2 regions of the Cryobacterium sp. PAMC25264 genome follow, and region 1 is predicted to be linked to the other one. Evidence: predicted binding sites of a transcription regulator. Region 1 holds the regulator's gene; the other holds the start of a gene.
The links. The regulator HspR, encoded in region 1, represses chaperone genes until heat shock. The targets are predictions, from matches to a motif close to AAGTTGAGTCNNNNNGACTCAACTT.

Region 1 (15,166 bases):
GGACCTGCTCGCGGTCACGGCCACCCGCCAACCCACCGCACACCCCACCGCACACCCCGCCGAACACCCGCGATCGGGCAGCCTCGACACCGACTGACCGGCCCACCCCCGCACCACGTCGTGCCCGATTCGTCCGATTGAGAAGCCGGACTGCTGGATGGCATCCGGTTCTCCTGTTGGACAGCGACGCGGCGCGAGGAGCAGCCTGAGGGTATGGAATACACACACCTCGGCCGTTCCGGCCTGTCGGTCTCGCGTCTCTGCCTGGGCACCATGAACTTCGGACCGGAGACCGACGAGCCCACCTCGTTCGGCATCATGGACGCCGCCCGCGCGGCGGGCATCAACTTCTTCGACACCGCCAACGTCTACGGCTCCAAGCTGGGCCGCGGCGCCACCGAGAGCATCCTCGGCCGGTGGTTCGCGCAGGGCGGCGCGCGCCGCGAGGACACCGTGCTGGCCACGAAGGTCTACGGCACCATGTCCGACCGTCCCAACGACGGCAAACTGTCGGCGCTCAACATCCGCCGTTCGCTCGATGAGAGCCTGAAGCGGCTGCAGACCGACCACATCGACCTGTTCCAGTTCCACCACGTGGACCGGGACACCCCCTGGGACGAGATCTGGCAGGCCATGGAAACCGCCGTGGCACAGGGCAAGATCCTCTACGCCGGCAGCAGCAACTTCGCCGGCTGGCACATCGCCACCGCTCAGGCCGAGGCCCGCAAGCGCAATTTCACCGGGCTGGTCAGCGAGCAGTCGCTGTACAACCTGCTCAAGCGCGACATCGAACGTGAGGTCATCCCGGCGGCGCAGGCCAACGGAATGGGCATCCTGCCCTGGTCGCCGCTGGAAGGCGGCCTGCTCGGCGGGGTGCTGCGCAAAGAGCGCGACGGCAGCCGTCGGGCCTCTGGTGCCAACGCGGAGAAGCTCGAGAAGAACCGGGACGCCATCGGCGCCTACGAGGACTTCGCCGCCGAACTCGGCACCGAGCCCGGCGATCTCGGCCTGGCCTGGCTGATGCACCAGAAGGCCGTGACCGCACCGATCATCGGCCCGCGCACCATGGACCAGCTCGAGGCCGGCCTGCGCGCCGTGGACGTGAAGCTCGACCAGGCCGCGCTGACCCGGCTCGATGAGATCTTCCCCGGTTACAAGACCGCGCCGGAAGACTACGCCTGGTGAGCGTCGCACTGACCGTTCTATTCATCGGCGGCAGCGGCGTCATCAGCGCCGCCGCCGCGGAGCTGGCCGTGGCCCGTGGGAACCGGCTCACCGTGCTCAACCGGGGCCAGTCCGACCTGCGGGCCGTGCCCGCCGCCGCCGAGCTGCTGACCGCGGACGTGCGGGATGCCGCCGCAGTGCGGGCCGCCCTCGGCGAGCGCCACTTCGACGTGGTCGTGGACTTCGTCGCGTTCACCCCCGAGCACGTGCGGGCCGACATCGACCAGTTCACCGATCGATGCGGCCAGTACGTCTTCATCAGCTCGGCCTCGGCGTATCAGAAGCCGCCGGCCGCCCTACCGATCCGGGAGTCCACACCGCTGCAGAACCCCTTCTGGCAGTACTCCCGCGACAAGATCGCCTGCGAAGACGTGCTGCTGGACGCCTACCGCGATCAGGGTTTCCCGGTCACGATCATCCGCCCGTCGCACACCTACGACCGCACCCAGATCACGCTGCTGAACGGCTGGACCGACATCCACCGGATGCGCACCGGGCAGCCGGTGGTGGTGCACGGCGACGGCACCTCGCTCTGGACGCTCACGCACAGCACCGACTTCGCCAAGGCCCTGGTCGGCCTGTTCGGCCGCTCGCAGGCGATGGGCGACAGCTTCACGATCACCTCGGACGAGTACCTGCCGTGGGATGCCCTCTACGCGGAGTATGCGCGCGCCGCCGGCGCCCCCGCGCCCGAGATCGTGCACGTGGCCAGCGACACCATGGCCGCCGAGAACCCGGAGTGGAGCGGGCCGCTGCTGGGCGACCGCTCGCACTCGGTGATCTTCGACAACACCAAGGTGAAGGCGCTCGTGCCCGACTTCGTCTGCACCACCCCCGTCGCCCTCGGCTTCCGCGAGGCGATCGCCTGGTACGACGCGCATCCGGAGCAGCAGGTGGTGGACGCCGACCTGAACGCCACCCTCGACAGGCTCGCCGCGACGCACTCCACCCGTTCCTAGACTCAGTGACCGCTCGGGCCGACGCTGCCTGAGCATCCGTTCCCCCAGATTGGACACCCTATGAAGACCCGCCAGCTCGGCGACCGCACCGTCAGCTCCATCGGCCTGGGCGGCATGCCCATGTCGATCGAGGGCCGGCCAGATGAGGCCCGCTCCATCGCCACCATCCACGCCGCCCTCGAGGAGGGCGTGACCTTGATCGACACGGCGGATGCGTACCACCTGCACGCCGATGAGGTCGGCCACAACGAGTCGCTCATCGCGAAGGCCCTCGCTTCCTGGGGCGGCGACACCTCCCAGGTTGTCGTGGCCACCAAGGGCGGACACCTGCGCCCCGGCGACGGCAGCTGGTACGTCGACGGCCGTCCCGAGTACCTCAAGGAGGCCGCGAAGGCGTCCCTGCAGCGGCTCGGCGGCGACGCCATCGACCTGTACCACCACCACCGGCCCGACCCCGCTGTGCCCTACGCGGACTCCATCGGCGCCATCCGCGACCTGCTCGACGAGGGTGTCATCCGTCTGGCCGGCATCTCCAACGCCACCCCGGAGCAGATCCGCGAGGCCTACGAGATCCTCGGCGGCCGGCTCGCCAGCGTGCAGAACCAGTACTCGCCGGCGTTCCGCAGCAGCCAGCCCGAGCTCGATCTGTGCACCGAACTCGGTGTGGCGTTCCTGTCCTGGAGCCCGCTGGGCGGGATCAAGTCGGCCGCCGACCTGGGCACCCGGTTCGCGCCGTTCCAGCAGGTAGCGGATGCCCGCGGCGTGAGCCCGCAGGTCGTCACGCTGGCCTGGCACCTGGCCGCTTCCCCCCGGGTGATCCCCATCCCGGGGGCGAGCCGGCCGGAGAGCATCCGCGATTCGGCCCAGGCAACCGACCTCACCCTGTCGGCCGAGGAACTGGCCGCGCTCAACGCCGCCTGAGCCGCATCCTCGCGCTCTCACCGCACGACCAACACGGCGGCCGGGAATTCTCTCCCGGCCGCCGTGTTGTCTGTCAGTACAACCGAAACTGGAGCACCCATGACCGCCACCGTTCACCTCGCCCTGCAGCTCGACCCGAACGCGCTCGATCGCGCCGCGGCGGTGCTCACCGAGACCCTCACCGCCACCCGCGCCTGGCCCGGCAACGAGGGACTCGAGGTGATCGTCGACGACGCCGACCCGACACACGTGATGGTGGTCGAGTCCTGGGCCACCGCGGCCGACCACGCCGCCTACGCCGAGTGGCGCACCACCCCGGAAGGCGTCAGCCGGCTCGGCGAGATCCTCGCGGCCCCGCCCGTGAAGACGGTCTTCTCCGAGCGGATCCCGCTGGGCCTTTAGCCCCAGCCGTTGGCTCAGGCCGCCGTGCCCACCCGGTCGCCTGCTGCACCGAGAACCTCGGCACCGGTCCGCGCGGCGGCGACGTCTTCGAGCAGTTGCTCGAGGAACGCCGACGCGGCCGGGCTCGGCTCGTCGGCCACCGCGACGGCCACGGTCCACTCGGGAACGCTGGCCGGCAGCGGCACGGCCACGAGGTCGTCGGGCCGCTTCTGCGCGAAGCTCGTGGGCACGATGGCCACGCCGAGGTTGTAGCCCACCAGGTCGAGCAGCGGATGCACGTCGTTGACCTCCAGCGCCGCCCGGTACTCGAAGCCGGCCGCGGCGAACGCGCGCCGGGCGAGCATGTGCGCGCCCCAGCCAGCCTGGAAGCCGACCAACGGCTCGGCCCGGAGGGTCTCCAGGTCCACCTCGGCGAGGGACGCAACGGGGTGATCGGGGTGGCAGAGCACCACCATCTTCTGGCTGCTCAACGGGTGCAGGCGCACCCCGGGCGGGGTGTCCCCGGTGACCACAACCAGGGCCACGTCGGTCGTGCCACTTGCCACTCCCTCGATGAGCTCAACGGAGCCCACCTGACGCAGCCGCACCTCCACACCTTGGTTGGAGGTACGGAAGCGGGCGAGCTCGGCGGGCAGGTCCACGGAGCCCAGGCACGGCTCGGCGCCCACGGTGAGGCGGCCGCGCATCAGGCCGCGCACCGCGGCGACAGCGTTCTGGGCCGCGGCGGCACTCGCGAGCGTGCGCAGCGCATCCGCCAGCAGGGCCTGGCCGGCGGCCGTGAGCTCGACCCGACGGGTGCTGCGGATGAACAGCGAGGTGCCCAGCTCGATCTCGAGCGCCCGAATGGACGCGGAGAGCCCCGACTGGGAGATGTGCAGCAGCTCGGCTGCCCGGGTGAAGTGACGTTCGTCGGCGACCGTCACGAAGTGCTCAAGCTGGCGCAATTCCATTGTGCAAGTCTATGACTGAGTCCCTCTCTGCTCAGAACCTCCCGCTCTGACCCCACGCGGGCCCACCCCATCCGCGAACCGTGAGAAAAGCACCCAAAAACGCCCCCGGGAGGTGCTTAACTCACAGTTCGCGGGCCTGGAGAGGGCCTCAGTAGTCGATGCGACCGGCTCTGTTATGGAACTCGCCGGTGGGGCCGGACGGGCTCACGAGGGCTAGCGCCACCGTCGCATCCGTGCCCTCGGTGACGGTTTGGTGCCCACCGTGGTTATTGAAGTCCGTAGCGGTGTACCCGGGGTCGCTCACGTTGATACGGAAGGAGGGCAGGTTCTTCGCATACTGCACGGTGAGCGCGATGACGGCGGCCTTTGAGGCCGCGTACGGGATGGCGGGCACCGGGAACTCGTCATGTCCCTCGGTGGAGAGAAAACGCGGCCACCCGACTCCCGACGCGACATTAACGATCACCGGATGCGCCGAGCGGCGGAGCGCGGGCAGCGCGGCCTGGGTGACGCGCACGATCCCCAGCACGTTCGTGTCGAACACGTCGGCCATCTTCTCGGTCGTGAGGTCGTCGACACCGAAGGAAGTGCCCAGGATGCCGGCGTTGTTGACCAGCACGTCCAGGTCGGGCAGGGAGGCGAACAGGGCGTCGACGCTCGCCTGGTCGGTAACGTCCAGCTGAACGGGGTGGGCGCCCAGGTCGCGGGCGGCATCCCCGTTCGCGAGGTCTCGCATGCCGGCGTAGACGGTGTGACCGGCCTCGACGAGGCGGCGGGCGGTTTCGAGGCCGAGGCTTTTGTTTGCCCCGGTGATGAGTGTGAGTGTCATAGGTCAATGCTCTTGCCCGCACCGGGTTTCTCCCAGGCCCCACTCGACGGTGGGACTGCGAGTACCACGATGAATCACCCGGCCGCGGGCAGAATGGGGCCATGAGTGAATTCGCCGAGGTACTGCGAGCGTGGCGCGACCGGGTGCGGCCGGCGGATGTCGGGTTACCGTCCGGCGCGGGCCGGCGAACCACCGGGCTCCGCCGCGAAGAGCTCGCCGCCCTTGCCGGCGTGAGCGTGGACTACATAGTGCGACTGGAGCAGGGCCGGGCAGTCAATCCCAGCCCGCAGATGCTGGGTGCCCTGGCCCTCGCCCTGCGCGTGACCCCGACCGAACGCGATCACCTCTTCAGAGTCGCCGGCGTCGCGCCGCCTGCCCGCGGAACCGTTCCTCAGCACGTGACCGCCGGTGTGCAACGGATCATCGACAGGCTCGGGGACGTGCCGATGGCCGTGTTCACCGCGTCGCACGACATCCTGCTGTGGAATCCGCTCTGGGCAGCGCTGACCGGTGATCCGTCGCGTTACGTGGGTATCGAACGCAATCTGGTCTGGCGGCATTTCATGTGGGGCCACGAGGGAGTCGAGTTCGACGCCCAACACGAAGAGGACTTCGCCAGCGACCTCGCCGCTGACCTGCGCACGGCGGTGGGCCGGTACCCGCACGACGGCGCTCTGGCGCAGCTGGTGGCCCGGCTGCGCGCCGCGTCGGACGAGTTTGAACACCGCTGGGGCGAGGCGCGGGTGGCCGAGCATCGCTCGAGCCGGAAGACCGTGACCCGCACAGCGGTCGGCCCGATCAGCGTCGACTGCGACGTGCTGACGGTTCCCGGCGGCGACCTGCGCATCGTCGTCTACACCGTCGTTCCCGGCAGCGTAGACGAGCAGAAACTCGACCTACTACGGGTCACCGGCCTGCAATCGCTCACCACAGCCCCGCTGAGCGGGTAAGCGGATGGGCCGCGAAGCGAGCGCGCCCACCCGACCACGAACCGTGAGAAAAGCACCCAAAACACCCCCGGGAGGTGCTTAACTCACAGTTCGCGGGATCGGGAGGGGCTACCTGTCGAGGGGGCGCCAGATCACGATCTGGTTGGAGCGGCGGGTGCGGGTTCCCGCGCGCATCGAGATGACCTCACCGGCTGAACCGGCCGCGAAGACCCGGCGGCCCGGCCGGTTGAGCAGTTCATCGGCCAGGGCAGCTTCGAGGTTGCCGACGCGGTTTTGCAGTGAGCGCACGGTGTCCTCGAGCGCGAGAATGCGGCGGATGCCCTCCAGGCTCACGCCCTCTGCACCCAGGTCGGCGATCTCCCGCAGCCGGGCCACGTCGCGCATGGAATAGCGGCGCGAGCGGCCCGGCGTGCGGTCGGGGCTGACGAGGCCCAGGCGGTCGTATTGCCGCAGGGTTTGCGGGTGCATCCCGGCAAGCTCTGCGGCGGTACTGATCACGAAGACCCGGGTGTTCTCATCCATCGACGTTCATTACCCCTTGGCCCGGGCGATGAGCTCGTCGCGCGGGTTCTCCTTGGGCAGGGCCTCGTTGAAGGCGAGGAGTTTCTCCTCGGCGTCCTTCGACAGGTGTGACGGCACGGCCACCTGCACCACGGCGAGCAAGTCGCCGGTGCCCTTCTGGGTGACAACACCGCGGCCCTTGACGCGGAGAACGCGGCCGCTGGGGGTGCCGGGTGCCACGCGCAGCTTCACCGGGGGTCCGCCCAGGGTGGGCACCTCGATGGTGGCGCCCAGAGCGGCTTCGACGAAGGTCACCGGCACGTTCACGCGCAGGTTGAGACCCTCGCGCTCGAAGACCGGATGCTTGCGCACGGTCACGGTGAGCACGATGTCGCCGGGCTCGCCGCCATCCGGGCTGGGTTGCCCCTGCCCGCGCAGCTTGATCTTCTGGCCGTCGGCAACGCCCGCGGGGATCTTGACCTTGATCGGCCGGCCCTCCTGCGTCTGCAGGGTGATCTGATCGCCGTGGGTGGCCGTGATGAAGTCGACCGTGGTGGACGCGATGACGTCGCGGCCCTTACTGGGGCCGCCGAAACCACGGTAGCCGCCGCTCGGCGTGCCGAACCGGCCGCCGGCAGCGCCGGCGCCCTGTCCGCCACGGCCGAACATGCCACCGAGGATGTCGTCGAATCCGGCCTGCTCATAGGAGTAGCCCTGTTGCCGGGCTCCCCCGCCGAACATGCCGCCGAAGACGTCGTCGAACCCACCCTGCTGGCCGCCCTGGCCAGGGGCGGTGAAGCGAGCTCCACCGCCCATGGCACGCACGGCGTCGTACTCCTTGCGCTGTTCAGGGTCGCCGATCACCGAGTGGGCCTCGCTGATCTCCTTGAACTTCGCCTCCGCTGCGGGGTTACCCGGGTTGGAGTCGGGGTGGTACTTCCGCGCGAGCTTGCGGTACGCCTTCTTCAGGTCGGCGGCGGAGACGTCTTTCGAGACCCCGAGAACCTTGTAGAAGTCCTTGTCGAACCAGTCCTGGCTAGCCATCGCTCGGTACCTGCACGACGACCTTGGCTGCCCGCAGGAGCGAGGAACCGAGGTAGTAGCCGGTCTCGACGACATCGCCGACGGTTTCCACCTCGACGTCCGGGCTGGGCTGCTGGAAGATGGCCTCGTGCACGGTGGGATCGAAGACGTCGCCGACCGAACCGTACGGCTTGAGGCCGATGCGCTCGGTGCTGGCGCGCAGCTTCGCGGCGATGGTCGCGAAGGCGGTGTCGCCCTCGAGGTCGCCGTGCTTCTCCGCCCGGTACAGGTCGTCGAGCACCGGCAGCAACACCTTGACGACCTCTCCGGTGACGCGCTCGCGCTCGATCTCGCGGTTCGCCTCGGTGCGCTTGCGGTAGTTCGCGTACTCGGCGGTGACCCGCTTGAGGTCGGCGAGGTGCTCGTTCGAGGGGTCGTTGGCTTCGAGGGTGGCCGCATCCAGGATGTCCTGCACGGTCAACTCGTCCTCTTCGATGCCCTCGGCACTCGCGGCGTCAGGGGTTTCGCCCTGCTTCACCTCGGATGCCTCGGTCGCGCCGACCGCGGCGGCCAGCTCGGCCTCCGCGTCCGTTGCGGCATAGGACCCGCCCGCCGCGGGGGCGCCCGATTCGGGCGCTCCCGCAGCAGAGGCGGATTCTTCTTCGGGACGGTTCTCGTCCGGGCGCTTGGAGTCGCCCATTACTTCTTCGCTTCGTCCTCGTCGTCGACAACCTCGGCGTCGACAACGTCTTCGTCGGTCTTGCCGGCGTCGGCGGGCTCAGCGTTCTCGGACGCGCCGGACGCGGCATCCGCCTGGCTGGAGGCGTAGATGGCCTCGCCGAGCTTGCCCTGGCTCTCGTTGAGCTTGTCGAACGCGGTCTTCACCGCGTCGTCGTCGTCACCGGCGAGAGCCGACTTGAGAGCGTCGACGTCGCCCTGCACCTCGGTCTTGACCTCCTCGGGAAGCTTGTCGTCGTTCTCCTTGATCAGCTTCTCGATCGAGTAGGCGAGCTGCTCGGCCGTGTTGCGGGTCTCGGCGGCCTCGCGGCGGCGCTTGTCCTCTGCCGCGTGCTCTTCACCCTCACGAACCATGCGCTCGATGTCTTCCTTGCCGAGCGCCGTGCCGCCGGTGATGGTCATCGACTGCTCCTTGCCGGTGCCCTTGTCCTTGGCGGACACGTGCACGATGCCGTTGGCGTCGAGGTCGAAGGTGACCTCCACCTGCGGGACGCCGCGCGGCGCCGGCGCAATGCCGGTGAGCTCGAAGGTGCCCAGGTTCTTGTTGTCGCGGGTGAACTCGCGCTCGCCCTGGAAGACCTGGATGGCCACGGACGGCTGGTTGTCATCGGCCGTGGTGAAGGTCTCACTGCGCTTGGTGGGGATGGCCGTGTTGCGCTCGATGAGGCGCGTCATGATGCCGCCCTTGGTCTCGATGCCGAGGCTCAGCGGGGTGACGTCGATGAGCAGAACGTCCTTGCGCTCGCCCTTCAGCACGCCGGCCTGCAGCGCGGCGCCGACGGCGACGACCTCGTCGGGGTTGACACCCTTGTTCGGGTCCTTGCCACCGGTCTCGGCCTTGACGAGCTCGTACACGGCGGGCATACGGGTGGAGCCACCGACGAGAACGACGTGCGCGATGTCTTCGACCTTAACGCCGGCCTCACGGATGACGTCCTGGAACGGCTTCTTGGTGCGGTCGAGCAGGTCCTCGGTCATCTTCTCGAACTGGGCGCGGGTGAGCGTCTCGTCGAGGTTGGCCGGGCCGTTCTCCGTGAGGGAGAGGTAGGGCAGCTGGATGCTGGTGGACATGCTCGAGGACAGTTCCTTCTTGGCCTGCTCCGCGGCTTCCTTGAGGCGCTGCTTGGCGATCTTGTCCTTGGAGACGTCGACGCCGGTGGTTTCCTTGAACTTCTTGATCAGGTGGTCCACGATGCGCTGGTCCCAGTCGTCGCCGCCGAGGCGGTTGTCACCGGCGGTCGAACGCACCTGGATGGTGGAGAACTCGTCGTCCTTGCCCACTTCGAGGAGGGACACGTCGAAGGTTCCGCCACCGAGGTCGAAGACCAGGATGAGCTCGTCTTCCTTACCGCGGTCCAGGCCGTAGGCCAGGGCGGCCGCGGTGGGCTCGTTGATGATGCGCAGCACGTTGAGGCCGGCGATCTCGCCGGCTTCCTTCGTGGCCTGACGCTCGGCGTCGTTGAAGTAGGCGGGAACGGTGATGACGGCATCCGTCACCTTGTCGCCCAGGTACTGCTCGGCGTCGCGCTTGAGCTTGGCCAGGATGCGGGCGGAGATCTCCTGCGGGGTGTACTTCTTGTCGTCGATGCCGACGGTCCAGTTGGTGCCGACGTGGCGCTTGACCGACGAAATGGTGCGGTCAACGTTGGTGACTGCCTGGCGCTTGGCGGTCTCACCGACGAGTACCTCGCCGTCCTTGGTGAATGCGACCACCGAAGGGGTGGTGCGGAAACCTTCAGCGTTTGCGATGACGGTGGGTTCTCCACCCTCGAGAACGGCCACCACCGAGTTAGTGGTTCCGAGGTCAATGCCGACTGCACGAGCCATGTGAGAGTATCTCCTTCAAAAGATGGGGTTCAAGGCGTATTTCTAAGACTTGAGTGTTGCTGACTCAAGTGTGGCACCGGCGGAAAATCTCGTCAAGTTGATGCGGTCAAACTTGAGTCACAGAGGCTCAACTCTCAGCATCTTCACAACCTCAGGACCCCGGATGCCCCCGTGGGAGGCACTCCCAGGCGAATCCTGAGACAATATCGTGTGCCAGCCTTGCCCCCGCCCGACCCGATTGCGGACTCCGTGCGCCGGCGCGCCGTGCTCGCCAAGCTTCCGCGCATCTCCCGGCTCGACGGAACGGCCATCCGGGTTCTGCTCGTCGATGACGAAGACACCCTCACCACACTGGTGAGCCTTGCGCTCAGTTATGAGGGCTGGTTGGTGGATGTGGCGCACACCGGTCAGGATGCGCTGCGCGCGTACCGCGCCAACCGGCCGGACGTGATCATCCTCGACATCATGCTGCCGGACACCGACGGGCTGAGCGTGCTGCGGCACCTGCGCGACAATGGATCGAGCACTCCCACCCTCTTCTTGACCGCTCGGGACTCCGTGGACGACCGCATCATCGGTCTCACGGCCGGCGGCGACGATTACATGACCAAGCCGTTCAACCTGGAGGAGCTCGTGGCCCGGCTGCGCGGGCTGCTGCGCCGCGCCGTGCAGGCCGCGCCCGACGACGGCTCCCGGCTCGTGGTCGGCGATCTCAGCCTCGACGAGACCAGCTACCAGGTGCGGCGCGGCGAAACCGACATCATGCTCACCACGACGGAGTTCGACCTGCTGCGCTACTTCATGCGCAATCCGATGCGGGTGCTCAGCCGCGCGCAGATCCTCGACGAGGTGTGGAACTACGACTTCGCCGGCAAGGCGAGCATCGTGGACCTCTACGTGTCCTACCTGCGCAAGAAGATCGACGCCGACCGCGCGCCGATGCTGCAGACCGTACGCGGCGTGGGGTACCTGCTGCGGGCCGCCGAGTGACCACCCGCTGGAGCCTCCGGCGCCGCCTCGTGGTGGGCATCGCGGGTGTCGTGGCCAGCATGATGCTCGCCTCGGGCATCCTGAGCATTGTGGCGCTGGGTACCTCGACGATCACGGTGGCGGATGCGCAACTGACGGCCTCGATCTCGGCGTTGAGCCGTTCGGTCGACAAGTTCGGTCACAGCCCTGGCGCCGCCACGGATGGGATCGACCACAGCCGGGCGGGGCACAGCGGGGACGGTGACGCCGGAGGCGGCTACACCGACAAGGGCTACACCGGCGTCAGCCCGGGCGCCGATCAGCCGGACACCGCCGCCCGCGAGACCGGCGAGGTGCGTACCAAATCCCTCGTCGACTTCGTCGGGCACGGGCGCGGCAGCGTCATCGCCATCCTCTGGCGTGGCGATGTGGTCGACTCCGCCCTGTTCTCCGATACCGGAGCCGTGGTGCTCACCACGGATGTGGCCGCAGACATCGCTCGGTCGGTCGAGGCCTCAGGCGGCACGGCACCCAACCGCACCCTGGAGTTGGGCGAGCTGGGTCGCTACCGACTGGCCACGGTGGTCAACGACGGCGACGTGCTCGTGGCCGCCGTGCCCCTGGCCGCGGCCGACCAGGCGCAGCTGCGCCAGGGTGTGGCCATCGCCATTCTGACCGTGCTCGCCCTGATCGGAACCATCGTGGGCACGATCGTGGTGGTGCGACTGGCGCTCCGCCCGCTCGGCCGGGTGGTCGACACGGCCGTGGCGGTCACTTCGCTCAAGCTCGACGCGGGCGACCACGGCATCGCGCCCCGTGTCGCGCCCGCCGACACCGACCCCCGCACCGAGGCTGGCCAGGTGGGTGAAGCCCTCAACCAACTGCTCGACCACGTCGACACGGCGCTGAGTGTGCGGGCGGCGACCGACCGGCGCATGCGCCGGTTCGTCACAGATGCCTCGCACGAACTGCGCACTCCGCTCGCCGCCATCCAGGGCTATGCCGAGCTCACCCGGCAGGACAGCGCGGAGCTGCCCGAGGTGACCGAGTACTCACTCGCGCGCATCGAGTCAGAGGCCCGGCGGATGAGCTCGCTCGTGGCCGACCTGCTGCTGCTCGCCCGCCTGGACGAGGGACAGGACCTCCACGTCGACGACGTTGACCTCGCTGACCTGCTCCTCACCGCGGTCAACGACGCCCGCGCCTCTGCACCGGGGCACACCTGGATCGCAGAGGTGCCGGACATGGCGGTCGTCGTGCGCGGCGACCGGGAACGGCTGCACCAGCTGCTGGTGAACCTGCTCTCCAACGCGCAGGGGCACACTCCGGCGGGCAGCATCGTGACCACCGCGCTGCGCGTGGGCGACCCGGGTCTGCCGGTGCAGCTGAGCGTGCGGGACAATGGCCCGGGCATCGACGCCGATCTGCTCCCGGTGATCTTCGAGCGGTTCGCCCGCGGCGACGCCTCACGGACCACGGGGTCGGTCGGCATCCGCAGCACGGGCCTCGGCCTGGCAATCGCCCAGTCGATCGCCGAGGCGCACGGTGGCACCATCCGGGCGTTCTCCTCCCCCGCCGGCACCACCTTCACGGTCGCTCTCCCCCTCCCGCCCGCGCCCTCCCGCCCCTCCCGCCCCTCCCGCGAACTGTGAGCTAAGCCCCGAAAATCCCCGGATTTTGGGGCTTAAGTCACAGCTCGCGTAACGTTTGGGCATGCCTCGCCTCGTTGTCGTGCTCCCGCTGGCGCCGCTGACGGTCGGCGCGAGCTTCGCCGTGGCCGAGTGGCCGCTGCACGTCACGGTCCTGGCGCCCTTCCAGACGGATGCCGCCCCCGCCGCCATCGGCGACGCCCTCCGTGCGGCCGTGGTCGGCCGGCCACCCCTCGCCCTCGTCGCCGGAGCCGACGAGCTGTTCGGGCGGAGCCACAACATCCCCGTCACGCTGCTCCTGGCGCACGCCGGGCTCGTCCGGCTGCGCGGCGCCGTGGTCGACGCCATCCGCCCGTTCGCCGCGGACCCCGACGAACCGGCCTTCGCCGGCCCGGACTTCCGCGCCCACGTGACGCACAAACCTCCTGCCAGGCTGCACCCCGGCGACACGCTCACGCTGAGCCAGATCGCCCTGGTCGACATGCTCCCGCGCGCGCACGCCGCCGGCCGCACGGTCCTGGCCGCCCACCCCCTCCGCGCCCCCACCATCACCCCTCGCGAACTGTGACTTAAGCACCTATAAACGCGGTTCTCCGGGGCTTAAGTCACAGTTCGCGGTGGACGGGTACCTCAGACCAGCCAGGCCTCCCGCCCGGTCAACGGCACCGGCTCGGGCCGCTCTGCAGTGGTCGTCAGGTCGATCCGTCGCCCCTCGGCAGCCGACTGCAGCAGGGCCGTCATCACGTCGAGGGAGTGCAGGGCCAGCTCGCCGGTGGCGCGGGCCGGCCGCATCGGGCTGGCCGTGACGAAGTCCAGCAGGCCCACCCCGCGGGCGCCCTCCCGGTAGCCGGCCGCGGCGGGCAGTGCGCGCCACTCGGTGGCACCCACCTCGAAGAGCCCGGTCTCGCCGTCGAACCGGTTGGGGTCGGGCACCGAGAGGGTGCCGGTCTCGCCGTGCACCTCGATCGGCGCCGAGCGGGTGGCCACCACATCGAAACTCGTCGTGATCGTGGACAGCACCCCGCTCTCGTGCTCCAGCACCCCCGACACATGCGTGTCGATGGTGACCGGGATCACCGTGCCGGCCCGCGGGCCGCTCTCAATGGTGCGTTCAGGGCGCAGCCGGCTGGACGCCCCGGTCACCGACCGCACCGGCCCGAGCAGGTGCACGAGTGCGGCCACGTAGTACGGGCCCATGTCCAGCAGCGGCCCGCCGCCGGCCTGGTAGTAGAAGTCGGGGTTGGGGTGCCAGCGCTCGTGACCGGGGGTCATCATGACGGCGGATGCGGCGAGCGGGCGGCCGATCAGACCGGCGTCCACGGCGTGCCGTGCGGTCTGTAGCCCCTCCCCGAGCACGGTGTCGGGCGCGCTGCCCAGGCGGACGCCGGCGGCGAGCGCGGCGGTCACCATGGCGCGGGCATCCGTCATCGTTGCGGCCAAGGGTTTCTCGCCGTAGACGTTCTTGCCCGCCTTGATGGCGGCCAGAGCGATCTCGGCGTGCGCGGCCGGGATGGTGAGGTTGAGCACGGTATCGACCTCGTCGCTGGCCAGAAGCTCTGCCACGGTGAGCGCCCGCGCGTGCGGCAGGGTTCCCGCGACAGCCCGGGCACGCTCGGCGTCGAGGTCGGCGACCGCCGTGATCTGCAACTGCGAGCTGCCCACGAGAGTCTCGAGGTAGGCGGTCGAGATGTTGCCGAGTCCGACGATTCCTAGGCGGTGCGGGTGGCCCACAGCATGCCCCTCTCGATGATGGTGCGCACGGACGGGTCGGCGAGAATATCCGGGCTGTGCCCAGGTGTCGTGACGACCAGGCGGCCTGCTCCCCAGAGCCGCGTCCACACCGCGGGTGAGGTGATCGGGCGGTGCCAGGGTTCCCAGGCGGGCGCCGGATGCGTGGTGGTGGCGAGCACGTCGATGAGATCGTCGTGCAGCACCCAGTACTGCTCCGTGGTGAGGTCGAAGTCGGCCAGCCCCGCGGTGATCGGGTGTTCGCGGCCGAGCGGGGTGATCTCCACGGTGTAGTCGAGGTAGTTGTTCTCCTGGGCGCCGTCGACGCGTTCCGCCGGCGGACGGCCCGGATGCGTGGCGAACTGGCCGCCGATCAGCTGCAGGTAGTCGGCCGAGGCGCGGAAGGAGTCGGCGATGCCGCCGTGCCAGCCGGTCAGGCCCGTTCCGGCCTCGACGGCGGCGCGGAGGCCGGCGACCTGTTCCCCCGTGATCTCGG
Region 2 (15,166 bases), 840 kb from region 1:
GGAAGGGCTGGTGCGCTCATGATGCGGTGTCCTCTCTGAGAACGCGCACGGCTCCGGCCGGTACGCGCAGTGTGCGGGAAACGTCGGCGCCGGTGACGAGCTCGACCCCCGCCGCGCTCACCTCCACGTCGGTGTCGCCGTGGTTGATGATGAAGCGGTATGAGCGGTCGGCTGCGGCGCGACGGATGACCTCGACGAGGCCGTCGCCCTCCGGGCCGACCGCGGTGACGCGGGCCTGCTCGGCGATGGTGCGCAGCAGGTCGCGGTAGGCGTCGGCGTCGGGCGCGGTGGCCAGGTACCAGGCGGCACCGGCCCCGTGCGCGTTGCGGGTGACGGCGGGGACGCCGGCGAGGGGCCCGGCGGCGTAGCTGGCCAGGGCCTCGGCACCTCTCAGGCGCAGCCGTTCGCTCCACAGGGTGCCGGTAGCGGCGGCGGACAGCCCGGCCGGGCCGCCGTCCAGAAGCACAGGATGGCCGGGGGCCAGCGGGGAGAACTCCTCCACCGTGACGCCGAGCAGGTCGCGGAATGCGCCGGGGTAGCCGCCGAGGCGCACCCGGTCGTCTTCGTCGACGATGCCGCTGTAGAAGGTCACCAGGGCGTGGCCGCCCGCGGCGACAAACCCGGCGAGGTTCTCGGCCTGGTGATCGGTGACCAGGTACAGCGCGGGCACCACCACGAGGTTGTACGCGCTGAGGTCGGCATCCGGGGAGACGATGTCGACCGTGACGCCGAGCCGGTGCAGCGCGGTGTAGGCGGCGTGCACCTGCTCGAGGTACGTCACCGACTGGGACGGGCGGGACTCGTTGTCGCCGGCCCACCAGGCTTCCCAGCTGAACAGGATCGCGGCATCCGCCACGACACGGGTGCCGATCACCTCGTCGAGCTTGTCGAGGGTGGCGCCCAGTTCGACCACCTCACGCCAGAGCACGGTGTCGGTGCCGGCGTGCGGCACCAGGGCGGAGTGGAACTTCTCCGAGCCCTGCTGCGAGGCGCGCCACTGGAAGTAGCAGATGCCCTCGGCGCCGCGGGCCACGTGGGAGAGCGAGTTGCGGGTCATCTCCCCCGGTGTCTTGGCGATGTTCAGCGGCTGCCAGTTGACCGCGCTGGTGGCCTGCTCCATGAGCAGCCAGCCGTCGCCGCCGGCGAGCCCGCGGGTGAGGTCGGCGGCGAAGGCCAGTTCGGTGGTGGGGTCGGCGAGCCGGTGGTCGAGGTAGTGGTCGTTCGCGACGACGTCCACGGCGGATGCCCAGGACCAGTAGTCGAGGTTCTTGATGTGCGCGGTGACCATGAAGTTCGTCGTGACCGGCACCTGGCTGTGGCGCCGGATGACGGCCTCTTCGGCCTTGTAGTAGCCGAGCAGCTCGTCGGAGCTGAACCTGTGGAAGTCGAGCACCTGGCCGGGGTTGCGGCTGGAGAGGGTGAGCCGGGGGGTGTGCACCTCGGCCCAGGCGCTGTAGCGCTGGCTCCAGAAGCTCGTGCCCCAGGCGGTGTTGAGCGCGGCGATGCTGCCGTACTTCTGCTCGAGCCAGCGGCGGAACGCGGCGGCGGTGTCGTCGTCGTAGCAGAGCGCGTTGTGGCAGCCGAGCTCGTTGGAGACGTGCCACAGGGCCACGGCCGGGTGGGCGCCGTACCGCTCGGCGACCTTCTCCACCAGGCGCAGCGCGTGCTCGCGGAAGACCGGGGAGCTCGGGCACCAGGCCTGGCGGCCGCCGGAGTAGCGGGTGGTGCCGTCTTCGGTCTCGGGCAGGATCTCCGGGTGCAGCGTGGTCAGCCACGGCGGCGGCGATGAGGTGCCGGTGCCGAGGTTCACCCGGATGCCGTGGGCGTGGAGCAGGTCGACGATGGTGTCGAGCAGGGTGAAGTCGTAGACGCCGGGCGCGGGCTCGAGGTTGGACCAGCCGAAGATGTTGATCGCCACCAGGTCGACGCCGGCCTGCTGCATGAGCAGCACATCCTCGGCCCAGACCGCTGGACCCCACTGCTCGGGGTTGTAGTCGCAGCCGTAGGCGATGCCGTTCTGCACGAACGGGGTCGTCCGGGTGACCTGGTGCGTCACAACCGGGGTGGCTGGTGGGGTGTTCATGTGCTCCTGCTTGGACGGGGGGTGTGGTGCCGGTCCGGCGGCCGGCCCTGACGGGCCATCCTCGGTCTGACGTTCTGTGAACGTGCACAGATCGGGGAGCAAATGACTCCTCATTGAGTGTCTGTGAACGTACACAGAGTAAGTACAGCGCGGCACAGATGTCAAGCCGGACGACCGGTACAGTTATCGAATGGTGACAATTCCGGGCCGGCGCAAGCGCGCGACGATCCACGATGTCGCCGCGGAGGCGGGGGTCTCCCGCGGCACCGTGAGTCGGGTCGTCAACAACGAACCCTACGTGTCGGCCGAGGCGCGCATCGCGATCGAGGCGGCCATCGAGAAGGTCGGCTACGTACCGAACACGGCCGCCCGCAACCTCGTCATGCAGCGCTCGCAGGCCGTGGGCCTCGTCGTGCACGAGCCGCACTCCCTATTCCTCGAAGACCCGAACATCGGCGAGATCCTGCTCGGCGCCAACAGCGCGCTCTCCCGGGCGGACTACCAGATGGTCAGCTTGGTGATCGAGTCCGACCGCGACACCGAACGGGTGGCGCGCTACCTCAGCGGCGGCTTCGTCGACGGTGTCGTCGTCGTCTCCGCGCGAGAACAAGACCCGATCACACGCGTTATCGAACGCCTGGACCTACCCGCGGCCTTCGTCGGGCATCCGCAGGACCTGCGCGACCTGCCGTACGTGGGAATCAACAACCGGGCCGCCGCCCGGGCCATCACCGAGCGCCTGATCGGCACCGGACGCCGCCGCATCGGCATGATCGCCGCCGCCCTCGACCGTGACTCCGGCTCCGACCGCCTGGCCGGGTTCACGGATGCACTGGGCGACCGGTTCGACCCCGATCTGGTGGCCCCGGTGCCGCTCTACACCTACACCGATGGCCGCGACGGCATGCGGGCCCTGCTGGCCAAGGACCCGCTGATCGACGGGGTATTCGCGGCGTCGGACGTCATCGCCGCGGGCGCCCTCAACGCGCTGCGCGAGGCCGGCCGGAGCGTGCCGAGCGACGTGGGCATCGTGGGCTTCGACGACAGTGCATGGGCCCTCCGCTGCCAGCCGCTGCTCTCCACGGTTCGCCAGCCGGCCAACGGCCTGGGCCAGCGCGCGGCCGAATCGGTGCTCAGCCAGCTCCGCGGCGAGGCCCCGGAGCTTGGCGGCATCCTGCTCGACACCGAGATCGTCTGGCGCGACTCCGCCTGACCGGCCGCGGCCAATCACGCCAGCGCCCCCGATCGTCGCCCAATCCTGTCAACGCCCCCGATCGCTGGTCGAGCCTGTCGAGACCCGGTGAGCCGGCTCTCCGACGCACGTCACCAGGTTTCGACAAGCTCAACCAACGCACGCAAGGTCAACCACACGCCGGTCGAGCCCGTCGAGACCCCGCGAGCCGACTCCCCGACGCACGTCACCAGGTTTCGACAAGCTCAACCAACGAGCTGGGCGCGCGCTCGTTCGCGGCGCTACTGGTCCCGATGCGGACAACTCACGAAAGGGGCGGGGTGCGCGCGGGGTTGTCGGGGCAGGCGGGGACGCGCAGAATAGTGCCGTGAGTCGCAAGCGGGTGATCGTCAACGGGATGGTGCAGGGCGTGGGCTTCCGGTACTACACCGAGGCGCAGGCCAGTTCGCTCGGCCTCGGCGGATACGTGCGCAACCGGTCCGACGGAGCCGTGGAGACCGAGATCGAGGGCGACGACGAAGCCGTCGAGCGGATGCTCACCTGGCTGCACCGAGGACCGGGCTCGGCGAGCGTGGAATCTGTGCAGGTGACGGACCTGACCGAGCACGGCGAGGCGAGCTTCAGCATCCGCATCTGACCGGGCCGCCCGGGGCGTCTGAACGCGCGGTGAAGGGCGACTGAACGACCGGTAGACCGCGACCGACGGGGCGGTGTCCGCGGGCGACCGGCTCTCTGGCGTAGCGTGGGAGCATGGGCGCGCAGGCATCCGGTCCCGGCCGGACGGGACCAACGGTGCGCGACTCCCCCGACACCCAGGGGGAACCGAAGGCGCGTAAGCCGTTGCCCGCGCGCCGACGCCTGACGCTGCGTGCCGGTTACGGCTACGGACGGCTGGTCCTGGCCATCGCCGGCATCGTCGGGTTGGTCGGCAACTACGAATATGTACTGCTGTTTCCGACCTTCGCCGCGTACAACGTGTTCACCTATTTCACGGTGCAGAGCGCCATCGCCGCGGTCGTCGCGTTCATTCTCGGCGCCGTCGTGGCGTTCCGGCACGAGAAGGATCCGCAGTGGCTGGACATCTTCCGAGCCCTCGTCACCACCTACATCATCGTGTCTGGCATCGTCTTCCTCACCATCGTCATCCAGTCGTCGTCACGCGATTACACGATCGAGGTGCCTTGGCCGAGCCAGGTGCTGCATTTCTACATCCCCACGCTCGCGCTGCTGGACTGGCTGACGGACACCGGCAAAGCCCGGCTGTCCTGGCGCTTCCTGCGCTGGATCCTGCCGTACCCCTTCGTTTGGGGCATCTTCACGCTCGTGCGCGGATCCTTCGTGGGCTGGTACCCGTACTTCTTCCTCGACCCGGCCCAGGTCAGCGGCCCGCTCGAGACGGTGCTCTATTGCCTGATCGCGGTGGCCCTGTTCCTCGCCATCGCCTCGCTGCTTGTGGCCACGTCCAGGCTCAGCTGGCGGCCCCGCTCGCGCGGTGACCGCAGCTCATCCGTGCCCAACTAACCTCGGCAGGCGAGACCGGCGGTCTCGTGCAACCGACCGGTGCGGTAGACCCCGGCTGTGGCGGCGCATCACGCGGATGCGCCGCCGGCCGGCCGGCATCCGCCGCTAGGCCTCGACGGGAACGAAAGTGTACTGGCTGGTGAGGTGTTCGGTTTCGCAGATGCCGCAGTAGAGCACGCCGGAGGCCTGCATGGCCGACACCCGGGGCGAGCACTGGATCACCTTGGGGCCGCAGCACGGCGAGATCACCATGAAGGCGCCCGGCTCGGCGGCGGAGTGTCCGCTCAGGCTGCGATGGTGATGGCTGCCCTCGCAGGGCAGATTGATGTCGAAGTCGAGTAACGACATCGAATCAAGATTGGTCAGGATATACATGGTTCACACGGTCAATCAGGAGGGGCACTGGCCGCGGAGCTGGGAACGTCGGGATTGCGACCACACCCGACGGCCGACGGCGGAAGACACTGTGTTCGCTGTGCCGAACCTGACGGAACGGCACCACTGAACTGACCCGACCGCACTCCGTCGGCGCGTGTGATCGGCAAACGACTGGATCATCCCCGTGGGGCGTCCCTGGACGGACGGCCCCTTCACCGACTAGACGTTTCGGTGAGCTTACACGCCTATTATGAGTTTTGCTCGCTTAGCTTTTCTAGCGACAGAACCGCTGTGCCCGTCGCCTCCGGTAGAAGGCCCGGTCAGCCTGCGGGACTCGGGGTGGCACTGGTGGTCGGCAGCGCCGCGAAAGGCTCGAGGCTGCGCAACGCGGCGTCGGTGAACTCGGTGTTGCCGGACTTCGCCAGCTTCAATGCCTGGTCTCCGCTGACAAAACCGACCAGGACCGGCTCGTTCGTGAGCGGCATCATGTTCACCCACACCCGGAAGGCGAGGGTGTCGTCGCCCACGGTGGTCCACAGGGCCGCCTCGGTGTCCCAGAACGGTTCGTCGAAGCGCAGCCAGATTTTGTCAACGGTGCCCATCCCCAGCGCGGCGATCGCCCCGCGGTGCGCGAACGGCAGCGCGGGGTCGAACTCGATCACGTCGCCCTGCAGCACGCCCAGCGGCACGGTAACGACGGCGCGGTCCACGGTGAGTGACTCCCCGGTGCCCAGGCGCAGGCTCACGGATGCGTCGGTGTAGGCCACCCGGGTCACCACACTGGAGTAGAGAACGTCGAGGTCGGCGGCGTCCTCCTTGAGCAGTCCGCCATAGCCGCCGAGTACGATGCGCACGTCGGCGGCGGCGGAGGCCTGCGGGGTGGGGGTGTACCAGCCGGACATGTCGTCGGCGGGGGCACCGGACTCCAGGGAGGTGGACGTGGCGAGCTGGTAGTCCAGCCAGTCGGCGTCGGAGACGCCCGCATCGCCATCCGTCTGGGAGAGAGTGGCCGAGCCGGTTGCGACGAGGGCCTTGGCCAGGGAGGTGTCCTGAGCCTGGGCGGCGGCCCAGGTGAGCGCGGCCGTGACGCTGTCGGCGCCGACCGTCGACACCTCGGTCACGGCGCCGGCCGCGGTGCGTGCCTCCGGCGTGAGCGGGAAGGGGGCGTGCGAGATCTCCAGGCCGGTGAGTTCCTCGTCGAGGGAGCTCGTGTCTGCGCCCACGATGAACGACGGGCCGAGTTCCACGGGCACGGGCCAGGCGTCGTCGGTCACGGTGTCGATGCGGCCGCCGAGCCGGTCGCGCGCCTCGACCACCAGCACCGAGAATCCGGCGTCGGCGAGCTGCCGAGCGGCGGCGAGGCCGGCCGCGCCGGCGCCGATCACGGCCACCCGCTCCCCCGGCTCGGCGGCAGACTGCAGCAGCCGGGCGGCGCGCTGGCCGGCATCCCTGGCGCCCTGCACCGTGCCCGGCGCGTCGGCGGAGACCGCCTCACCGGCGAAGAAGAGCCGGTCGAGAACGGGTTCGGCGAGGTCCTCCCGCTGCTGGGGAGTGGACGACACTGCGGCGAAGCTGTAGGAACCGCGGGCGAACGGGTCCTCGGACCAGGAGCTGCGGAGCATCCCCGCCGGTTGCGGCACGAGGGACGGTGCGGGCGTGGCGGTGGGGCTCGGCGGGCCGGTGGGAGTGGGCTTGGGCGGCACGCATCCGCTGAGTGCGAGCAGCGACAGTCCGGTGAGGGAGCTGAGCAGAAAGGTCCGTCGTTCCATAGCTGCACTCGCGTCACCGGCGGCTGACGCACTCCTCTCGGCCCCTCGAAGTGGTACCACTCACGCTACCTCAGGCCGGGGCCGCCGGGCTTCGGCCGCGACCCGGCGCGTCCGGCGGGCACCTGGTCCCCGTGCGGACACGTGCACCCGGCGCACCGGGTGCAGATGTCCGCATCGGCAACAGTTGAGCCCCGGCAGGTCAGGCGCCCGAGCCGGCCGCGGGCGGCTCGAGGAAGCCGTCGTCGAGCAGGGCGCGCACGCGCGGCAGCAGCTCGGCGCGGAGGGCCGTGGCGTCGGCCTCGAGCAGCTGGGCGATGGCATCGATGATCGCACCCACCGGCAGTTCGCCGTCGCAGGCGCCGATCAGGGCGGCCTGGGCCGTGTCCAGCGGCACCGACCGGCCGAAGCCGCCGCCCTGGTGCAGAGTCATCAGGGTCGGATCCTCCTGTCCGGGCCAGAAGTGCCGCTCCTCGGTGACGTCCGAGCCCACCGTGAGGGTGCTGCGCGACAACGAATCGTCGTCGAGCCCGGCCTGCCAGTAGTGGGCCGCCAGGCACTCGGCGAGATGGCTGCCGATGCCGGCCGCGTTGTGGCCGAGCGCCTCCGGCAGCCGTTCGAGGCGCAGCAGGCGGGGCCGCACATGCCCGGAGTGGCGCGCCGGCGCATCCGTGGCCGGGCGGCGCAGCAGCATGTAACCGAAACCCACCTGGCGCACCCCGCGGGCCTCGAAGTCGTCGAGCCAGGCGCCGTAGAGCCGATCGAAATCGGGGGTCTCCGGGCGGGTGCCGCCGTCACGGATCCAGGTTTCGGCGTAGCCGGTGGGCGCCTGCACCTCCCGTTCGATGATCCAGGCGTCCAGCGGGGCGGATGGCGCGTCGCCCGCGCCGTCCTCGGGGTACGGCGCGTCGATCCAGCCGGTCAGCCGGGCGAAGGCGTCGGCCTCGTCGTGGTACTCCCAGTTGCCGAGCAGCTGGGCGACGCCACCCGGCGTGAGGTGGGCGGCTGCGCCACGCACCACGGCCTCCACGAGGGCGTCGCCGACGAGGCCACCGTCGCGGTACTCGTAGCTGGGCACGCCCTCCACCCGCGGGGTGATCACGAACGGCGGGTTGGAGATGATGTGGTCGAACCGCTCACCGGCCACGGGTTCGAACAGGCTGCCCAGCCGGAACTCGATGTTCTCGACCTGGTTCAACCGGGCATTCAAGGCCGCGAGCTCGAGGGCCCGCTCGGAGATGTCGGTGGCCACCACCCGGGCGGCGTGCCGGGAGGCGTGCAGCGCCTGGATGCCACATCCGGTGCCCAGGTCGAGCGCGCTCTCGACCGGGGCGGGGATCATCAGCGCGCTGAGGGTGAGCGAGGCGCCCCCCACGCCGAGCACGTGGTTCTCGCCGAGCGGATGCCCGAGGGCCAGTTCGCCCAGGTCAGAGGTGATCCACCAACTGCCGGCCCCGTGCGCGTCGACGAAGCTGTACGGACGCAGGTGAACCAGCGGCTCCACCTGCCGAGGCCCGGTGTGCACGGTGGGATTCTCGGCGGTGCCGGCGTGTGCGTGGTGGGCGCCGACGAGGCCGAGCGTCTCGGCGCCCGCCACACCGAGGGTAGGCAGGGCGGTATCCAGCTCGTCCCGCTCCACAGGCAGGCCGAGCACGAAGAGCTGGGCAAGCACCACATTGGGCTCGAGCACAACCAGGCTGCCGCGCAGCCGGGCGAGCGCCCGGAGAGCCGGCACCCGCTGGTTGCGGTGCAGCGCCGCATCGGCATCGATACCCCACAGCCCGGTCAGAGCGGTCACCGAGAAGTTGGCGGCGGTGAGGTCGGCGCGGAGCTGGTCGATCAGAGGTGCAGTCACCCCTCCATTCAACTGCACCCCCGGCATCCGGGCAGACCCCGCCCCAATACGATGGTCGAGCCTGTCGAGCTGTGGGGGCGCTTCGCGCCCGGGGTGGTCGGCGGAAGCGCACTTCCTTAGGAGACCCCGCGAGCGTGTCCACCGGCCTCCAAACCGGGTCACCAGGTCTCGACAAGCTCGACCGACGACGGGGCACGACCCGCAGACCAGGTCACCGGGTCTCGACTAGCTCGACCAGCGAGACATGCTCGACCAGCGAGACGCGCTCGACCAGCGAGACACGCTCGACCCACGAGACGGATCGAGGCACGGGTGATGAGCGGTCGGGGCGGTCAGAGCCAGCGCATGGTGAACGCGCGGGAGAGCAGTGCGTTCAGGGGTGGCAGCGCGAGGGCGCGCACCAGGGCGTTGCGCGCGCGCAGCCGCAGCCCGCTCACCGGCCGTCCCATGGCCATGTTGAACCCGGCCTGCCGCACGGCCATGCGGGCGCTGCGGCGCCGTCGCCGGTCGTAACCGGCCAGGGTCACCGACGCCTCGATGGGTTGGGCAAGGGCGTGTTTGAGCGCCGGCGCGAGCGCCACGGCGTCGAGCCAGCCCAGATTCATGCCCTGCCCGCCGATCGGGCTGATCTCGTGCGCCGCATCCCCGGCCAGGAGCACCCGCCCGTGCACCATGGTCGACGCGAGCCGCTGCCGCACCGAGAACGAGCTGGGCACGGACTCCGAGGGCGGCAGACTCACGCCCGTGCGCTGCTGGATGAGCGCGGTCAGCTCGTCGATGGACGCATGCGGTTGCAGGGTGGGCGTCGCCGCCACCCAGCGACGCCGGCCGCCCGGTAGCGGGAACGATTCGACGACACCGCCCTCCTCGAAGAACAGCACCGCCTCGTCGCCGTGTTCGCCGGTGTCGGGGTAGTCGGCCATGAGGTAGGTGCCCACGCCGCCCAGCGCACGGGATTCGATGCCCACCGCGTCGCGCAGGGCTCCGCGGGCGCCGTCGGCGACCACCACGTACCGGGCCTGCGCCACGATCTCCTGCCCGCCGTCGTCGGACTCCGCCTCGGCTCCGCTGGGCTCGGCGAGCACGTCCACGTGGTCACCGCGGTCCTGCAGCATGCCCACACCCACTCCCGAGCGCAGTCCCCCGGGCTTGAGCGCCGCGAACCGTTCCCGTAGCACGGCCTCTGTCTCGTGCTGCGGCAGGGTCACCACAAATGGGAACCGCCCGGCGACCTGCGCGAACGACAGCCGGCCGAGGGTGCGGCCGCCGCTCTGCACGCTGCCGGACTCGATGCGCACGGCCCGGCTGAGCACCTCCTCGGCCACGCCGGCTTGCCGCAGCACCCGCATCGACGGCGGATGGATACCGATGGCCTTGGCGTGCATCGACGGCTCGGTCCGCCGTTCGAGCACCTCCACGTCCACCCCGCGTTCGGCCAGCAGGCAGCCCAACAGGATGCCCACGGGCCCGCCGCCCACCACGATCACGTCACGCATGGGCTCGCCCCGTCTGCCGCGCCGTGGTCATCGTCACCGGCTGCGCACTCCAGCGCAGCATCAGCCGGTAGGGCACCTCCCGGTTCACGGTCCAGCCAGGCGGCACCGACGCGGCCAGCTCCGCGTGGGTGAAGCTGCGCCGGATCGACGTCAGCCCGTCGTCGCGGATGAACGAGCGCCGGAAGAACGGCCAGGTGCCCAGCCCGAAGCCGAGGTACGCCAGCGGCGCCCGCTCGATGTCGCCGTGCAGCACCAGGGCTCGGCTGAGGCGTTCGGAGTCGACCAGCAGCCCGCCGAGTTCGCCGGCGCTGAGGTGGTGCAGCACATGGTTGGACAGCACGATGTCGAACCGCTCCCCCGCCGCGACGAGGTCGAAGCTCAGCGCCCGTCGGAACGTGAGCCCGGGCAACGACGGTTGGCTCGTGGCGTAGTCGTGCGCGCGGGCATCCGGGTCGATGCCCGTAACGGCCAGCCGCAAGCCGTCCCTCGCGGCCCAACGGGCCAGCGAGCGGGCCACGTCGCCGCCGCCGGAGCCGATGTCCAGCAGCGTGCGCGGTACCTCGGCCGAGAGCAGCGGTCGGATGTCGTGCCGGTAGGTGTGCCGAAGGCCGGACACGACGGCGTTGACGTACCGGAAGTTCGCGTAGGTGCGGCGCAGCATGTCGGGGTCGCAGTCCGGATCGTCCATGATCTCGGCGGCATCCACCGCCCGGTCCCGCAACGAGAAACGCACGGCGTCAGCCGCGCAGCACGGTCATCAGGCTCGACTCCACGGTCAAGCCCGGTCCAAACGCCATGGCGCAGACCCTGTCCCCGCTGGCGGCGTTCTCCTGTTCGAGAATCGCCTTCATCACGAAGAGGATGGTGGCGCTGGACATATTGCCGTTGGTGCGCAAGGTCTCCCGCGAGGGCACCAGCTGCGCCTCGGTGAGACCGAGTTTGGCCTCGGTCTTGTCGAGGATGCTACGCCCGCCCGGATGGATCGCCCAGTGCGCGATCGCAGTACTCAGTGGGGAGCCGGGAGCCGCGGCCGTGAGCACCTGGCCGGGTTCGCTGGTCGAGCTCGTCGCCGCCTGGGCCGACGCGTCCCGTGCCTGAGCCGCGACCGCGCCGGCTTCCGCGACCACCCCCGCCGCCAGGGCCCTGGTGAGCGACTCGTCCCGGCCGAACAGCGGCGCGAGCGCCGACTCGATGTGCTCGTCGATGATGTGCGGCACGTAGGAGCTGAGGATCATCTCGAACCCCTCGTCGCCGATCTTCCAGGCCATGTCCCCCTCACCCACGGGCGTGATGACGGTCTCGAAGTGGTCGAGGTTGAGGGCGTTCTCGCCTGCGGCCGGTTGGCGGCTGCTCACGATGCCGGCGGCCGCACCATCCGAGAAGAGGGAGGAGGCCACGATGGTGTCGGGGTCGCTCGAGGTGCGCAGGTGCAGCGAGCACAGCTCGGCGCTCACCACGAGCACCACGGCGTTCGGGTCGGCCTCCACGAACTGCTTGGCCGTGCGCAGCGCCGGCATGGCCGCGTAGCAGCCCATGAAGCCCAGGTGGTAACGCTGCGTCGACGGCGCCAGGCCCAGCTCGCGCACAAGCATGTAGTCGGGGCCGGGCGCGTAGAAACCCGTGCAGGACACGGTCACGACGTGGGTGATGTCGGAGGCCTCCAGGCCTGGGCATGCGTTGATGGCCCGGCGGCCGGCCTCCACGAAGAGCTTCGTGGCCTGCTCGATATAGAGCTCGTTGCGCACCTTGGTGCCCGGCACGAGCAGTCGTTGGGTGGCGGCGTCGAAGAACTGCGGCTCGGCCACTGTGGAGTCGAGGGTGAGTTCCTCGATCACGGTATGCCGGGTGTCAATGCCCGACAGGTTGAAGGATGCCGTGACCAACCGCTGTGCCAACCGGCTCAGGTCCGGTTGGGCGGCGAAGATATCCCGTACCTGTTCCTGCACAAGAACGGTGGGCGGTACAACGGTCTGGAGCGCTCTCAGCGTGACGGCCATGCCCCAGTGTTACACGCACTTTCGTGGGCGCACACCCCCCTGTCCCGGCGCGGCGCGAACGGATGCGTCCGCCCGGGTCCGGCCCGACGGTCAGGGCAGCCGGTCGAACAGCCGGGTGGCGGTGATGGCCAGGGCGAAACCCACGGCCACGATGGCGGTGACCGCGCCGAGGTAGGCGGCCGGGGCGGCCGAGGTGCCGAACGCACCGGTCGCGCCGATCCCCACGGCCACGGCGGTGACGATCGCCGCCAACACGGCGATCCAGGTTTGCAGGCGCAGGCCCACCCGCGCGGGGGTGGGGGTGCGGGCGCCGCGTTGGCGGCCGCCGGACCGGGTGAGCACGGCGCCGCCGACGCAGCCCCAGAACGACACCACGAGGAGGGCGGCGATCACATCGCTGGGCCGGTGCCACAGGCTGACCAGGGTGGAAACCCCCGCCGCCACGGCGAAGGCCGCGCCGATGGTGCCCGCCAGCCACCGGGTGTGCGGGCTGGCCACGAGGAACACCACGAGCGCGGAGGCAGCAGCCACCGTCGTATGCCCGGACGGGAATGAGTTGGACACATACCCCTCCACGCCGAGATCCGGCCGGGTAAGGACGATGTTCTTGAGAAGCTGGGTGGTGATCACCGCGGCCGTGGCGCTACCGACGGCCACGAGCAAGGGGAACCAGGCGCGTCGGACGGCGGCGATGGCGAGGCTCACGATCGCACCGACACCGACCATGACGGACGGGATGAGGTCGAGCAGGCTGAGGGTGACCGTGGTTCCCGTCGTGCCGTCCTCGGCTCCGTTGAACGCCAGCTGGTCGACGGCCTGGCCGGTCTCGTCACGGACGAAGAACAGGTACAGCGCGAGGAATGCGACGGCGCAGAGCACGGCGGCGCTCACGTATCGAGCAGGGGTGAGGCGGGAGGGCGAAGACACCCTCTACTGTCCCACGCGAGCATGGGTGAACCGTGATAGGGCGGTGCACAAGTAGTGAATGCGCCGTCATCCCAGCCACCCCCTTGACAGGGGATGCCGACGGCGTAGCGTCGGAATATGTTCAGTAAGAAGACGAAGCAGGGGCGCGCCGACCGCGCGGCCGTGCGGCGTCGAGAGCCCGACGACCCCCGCGACCGCGGCGGCTTCCCCGGGCTGGAAGGCGACTTCGAATCGGAGCGCCGGCGCGCAGAGACCGCCAGCAACAAGCACGGCGAACCGTACGAGCACGGGGAGGGCGAGACCCCGGTGCTGCCGTCCACGACGCCCGGCCTCACCCACCCCTGACCGCTAGGCGGTGGCATTCTCCCGGAGCGCATCCGGTGGTTCACCGTGCCCGCGGGCGCGGCTGAGACTTCGCTGGAAGCGCCCGTGCACGGGTTGCGAGGCGGTCATTCGCGACAAATAATAGTTGTAGTTGAGTCGACTCGACTCAAGTTTGAAACCCCCGGCCGGACCAGCAGGTCCGCGCCGACGTATCGAGGAAAGTGAGTTGAACATGGCCATGAATTACGATCCCTTCCGCGAACTGGATCGCGTCGCCGGTGCCCTGATGGATGTGCGCGGCCCGCGGGTGATGCCCATGGACCTGTACCGGTCCGGTGACGTGTATGTACTGGATGCCGACATGCCCGGCATCGATCCCGGCTCCGTCGACATCGATGTGGACGGGCAGCTGCTCACCATCCGGGGCGAGCGCACCCTGGCCAGCCACGACAACGTGAAGTGGCTCACCCGGGAGCGCACCGCCGGGTCGTTCCTGCGCCAGTTGAACCTGGGGCAGGGCATCGACCTCGACAACATCAGCGCGAAGTACGCCAACGGCGTGCTGTCGGTGACCATCCCGGTGAGCGAGGCGGCCAAGCCTCGCAAGATCGAGGTGAGCACCGAGAACGCCGACCGGCCGGAGACCCTGACGGTGAAGGAAGGCGAGAAGCACCTGAAGAAGTAAGCCGCCGGACACGCCCGGTGGAGCCATGGGCCCGGAGGGAATTCCCTCCGGGTCCTGTCTTTTCGCGTGTTGTACACGCTATGTTCATATTTCTCTGATCGACTGAATTTGTAGCATCCGCAGCGCAATCCCCGTAAAGTGCCTAAGTACCAAACGAATGGAAGCTCCGTGAGCATTCGAACGGCCGAATACCCCAGGCCGGATTATTTCCTTCTCCACCTCAGCGACACGCACCTGCTCGCAGACGGCAACCGTCTGTATGGCAGCGTAGACAGTGCCGCACACGTTCAACGGTTGTTTGCGGGTGTGGAGGCGTCGGGCAGCAAGCCGGATGCCATCATCATCACCGGCGATCTGGCCGACAAAGGCGAACCCCATGCCTATGCGCAACTGCGCGGCATCGTGGAGCCCGCGGCCGAACGACTCGGCGCCAAGGTGCTCTGGGTGATGGGCAACCACGACAACCGGGCGAACTTCCGCACCGAGTTGCTCGGCCAGGAGCCCAGCCTCGCGCCGATCGACCACGTCGACTACGTCGGCGGGCTGCGCATCATCACCTTCGACACCACGGTTCCGGGCAGCCACTACGGCGAGATCTCCGAGCGCCAGCTCGAGTGGCTCAGCGAACAGCTCAGCTTCCCGGCGCCGGACGGCACCATCCTCGCCATGCACCACCCGCCCGTGCCGAGCATGCTCGACCTGTCGGTGTCGGTGGAGCTGCGCGACCAGGCCAGCCTCGCGCAGGTGCTGCGCGGCACGGATGTGCGCAGCATCCTGGCCGGGCACCTGCACTACTCGTCCACCGCGACCTTCGCCGGCATCCCCGTGTCGGTGGCCTCGGCCACCTGCTACACGCAGGACCTCAACGTTCCCGTCGGCGGCACCCGGGGCCGCGACGGCGCCCGGGCGTTCAACCTCGTGCACGTCTACGCCGACACCGTG

Region 2: KY500_RS11350 (Hsp20/alpha crystallin family protein) is a predicted target of HspR. The motif match lies at 13,688-13,712, and genes of this name have one in related genera.

Annotation. Positions count from the first base shown of each region.
Region 1 is NZ_CP080383.1:3,282,636-3,297,801, forward strand. It holds gene KY500_RS15290 (hypothetical protein) at 1-97, shown strand, start outside; gene KY500_RS15295 (aldo/keto reductase) at 214-1,185, shown strand; gene KY500_RS15300 (NAD-dependent epimerase/dehydratase family protein) at 1,182-2,183, shown strand; gene KY500_RS15305 (aldo/keto reductase) at 2,244-3,104, shown strand; gene KY500_RS15310 (putative quinol monooxygenase) at 3,204-3,506, shown strand; gene KY500_RS15315 (LysR family transcriptional regulator) at 3,521-4,456, opposite strand; gene KY500_RS15320 (SDR family NAD(P)-dependent oxidoreductase) at 4,605-5,285, opposite strand; gene KY500_RS15325 (helix-turn-helix domain-containing protein) at 5,387-6,235, shown strand; gene KY500_RS15330 (heat shock protein transcriptional repressor HspR) at 6,344-6,757, opposite strand; gene KY500_RS15335 (DnaJ C-terminal domain-containing protein) at 6,767-7,780, opposite strand; gene KY500_RS15340 (nucleotide exchange factor GrpE) at 7,773-8,459, opposite strand; gene dnaK (molecular chaperone DnaK) at 8,459-10,324, opposite strand; gene KY500_RS15350 (response regulator transcription factor) at 10,589-11,314, shown strand; gene KY500_RS15355 (cell wall metabolism sensor histidine kinase WalK) at 11,311-12,945, shown strand; gene KY500_RS15360 (2'-5' RNA ligase family protein) at 13,007-13,510, shown strand; gene KY500_RS15365 (Gfo/Idh/MocA family protein) at 13,573-14,673, opposite strand; gene KY500_RS15370 (ThuA domain-containing protein) at 14,652-15,166, opposite strand, start outside.
Region 2 is NZ_CP080383.1:2,442,825-2,457,990, forward strand. It holds gene KY500_RS11285 (carbohydrate ABC transporter permease) at 1-20, opposite strand, end outside; gene KY500_RS11290 (beta-galactosidase) at 17-2,083, opposite strand; gene KY500_RS11295 (LacI family DNA-binding transcriptional regulator) at 2,274-3,296, shown strand; gene KY500_RS11300 (acylphosphatase) at 3,643-3,912, shown strand; gene KY500_RS11305 (Pr6Pr family membrane protein) at 4,026-4,796, shown strand; gene KY500_RS11310 (hypothetical protein) at 4,902-5,171, opposite strand; gene KY500_RS11315 (NAD(P)/FAD-dependent oxidoreductase) at 5,495-6,943, opposite strand; gene KY500_RS11320 (class I SAM-dependent methyltransferase) at 7,143-8,795, opposite strand; gene KY500_RS11325 (NAD(P)/FAD-dependent oxidoreductase) at 9,128-10,291, opposite strand; gene KY500_RS11330 (methyltransferase domain-containing protein) at 10,284-11,024, opposite strand; gene KY500_RS11335 (type III polyketide synthase) at 11,029-12,288, opposite strand; gene KY500_RS11340 (phosphatase PAP2 family protein) at 12,379-13,215, opposite strand; gene KY500_RS11345 (hypothetical protein) at 13,333-13,560, shown strand; gene KY500_RS11350 (Hsp20/alpha crystallin family protein) at 13,772-14,224, shown strand; gene KY500_RS11355 (phosphodiesterase) at 14,393-15,166, shown strand, end outside.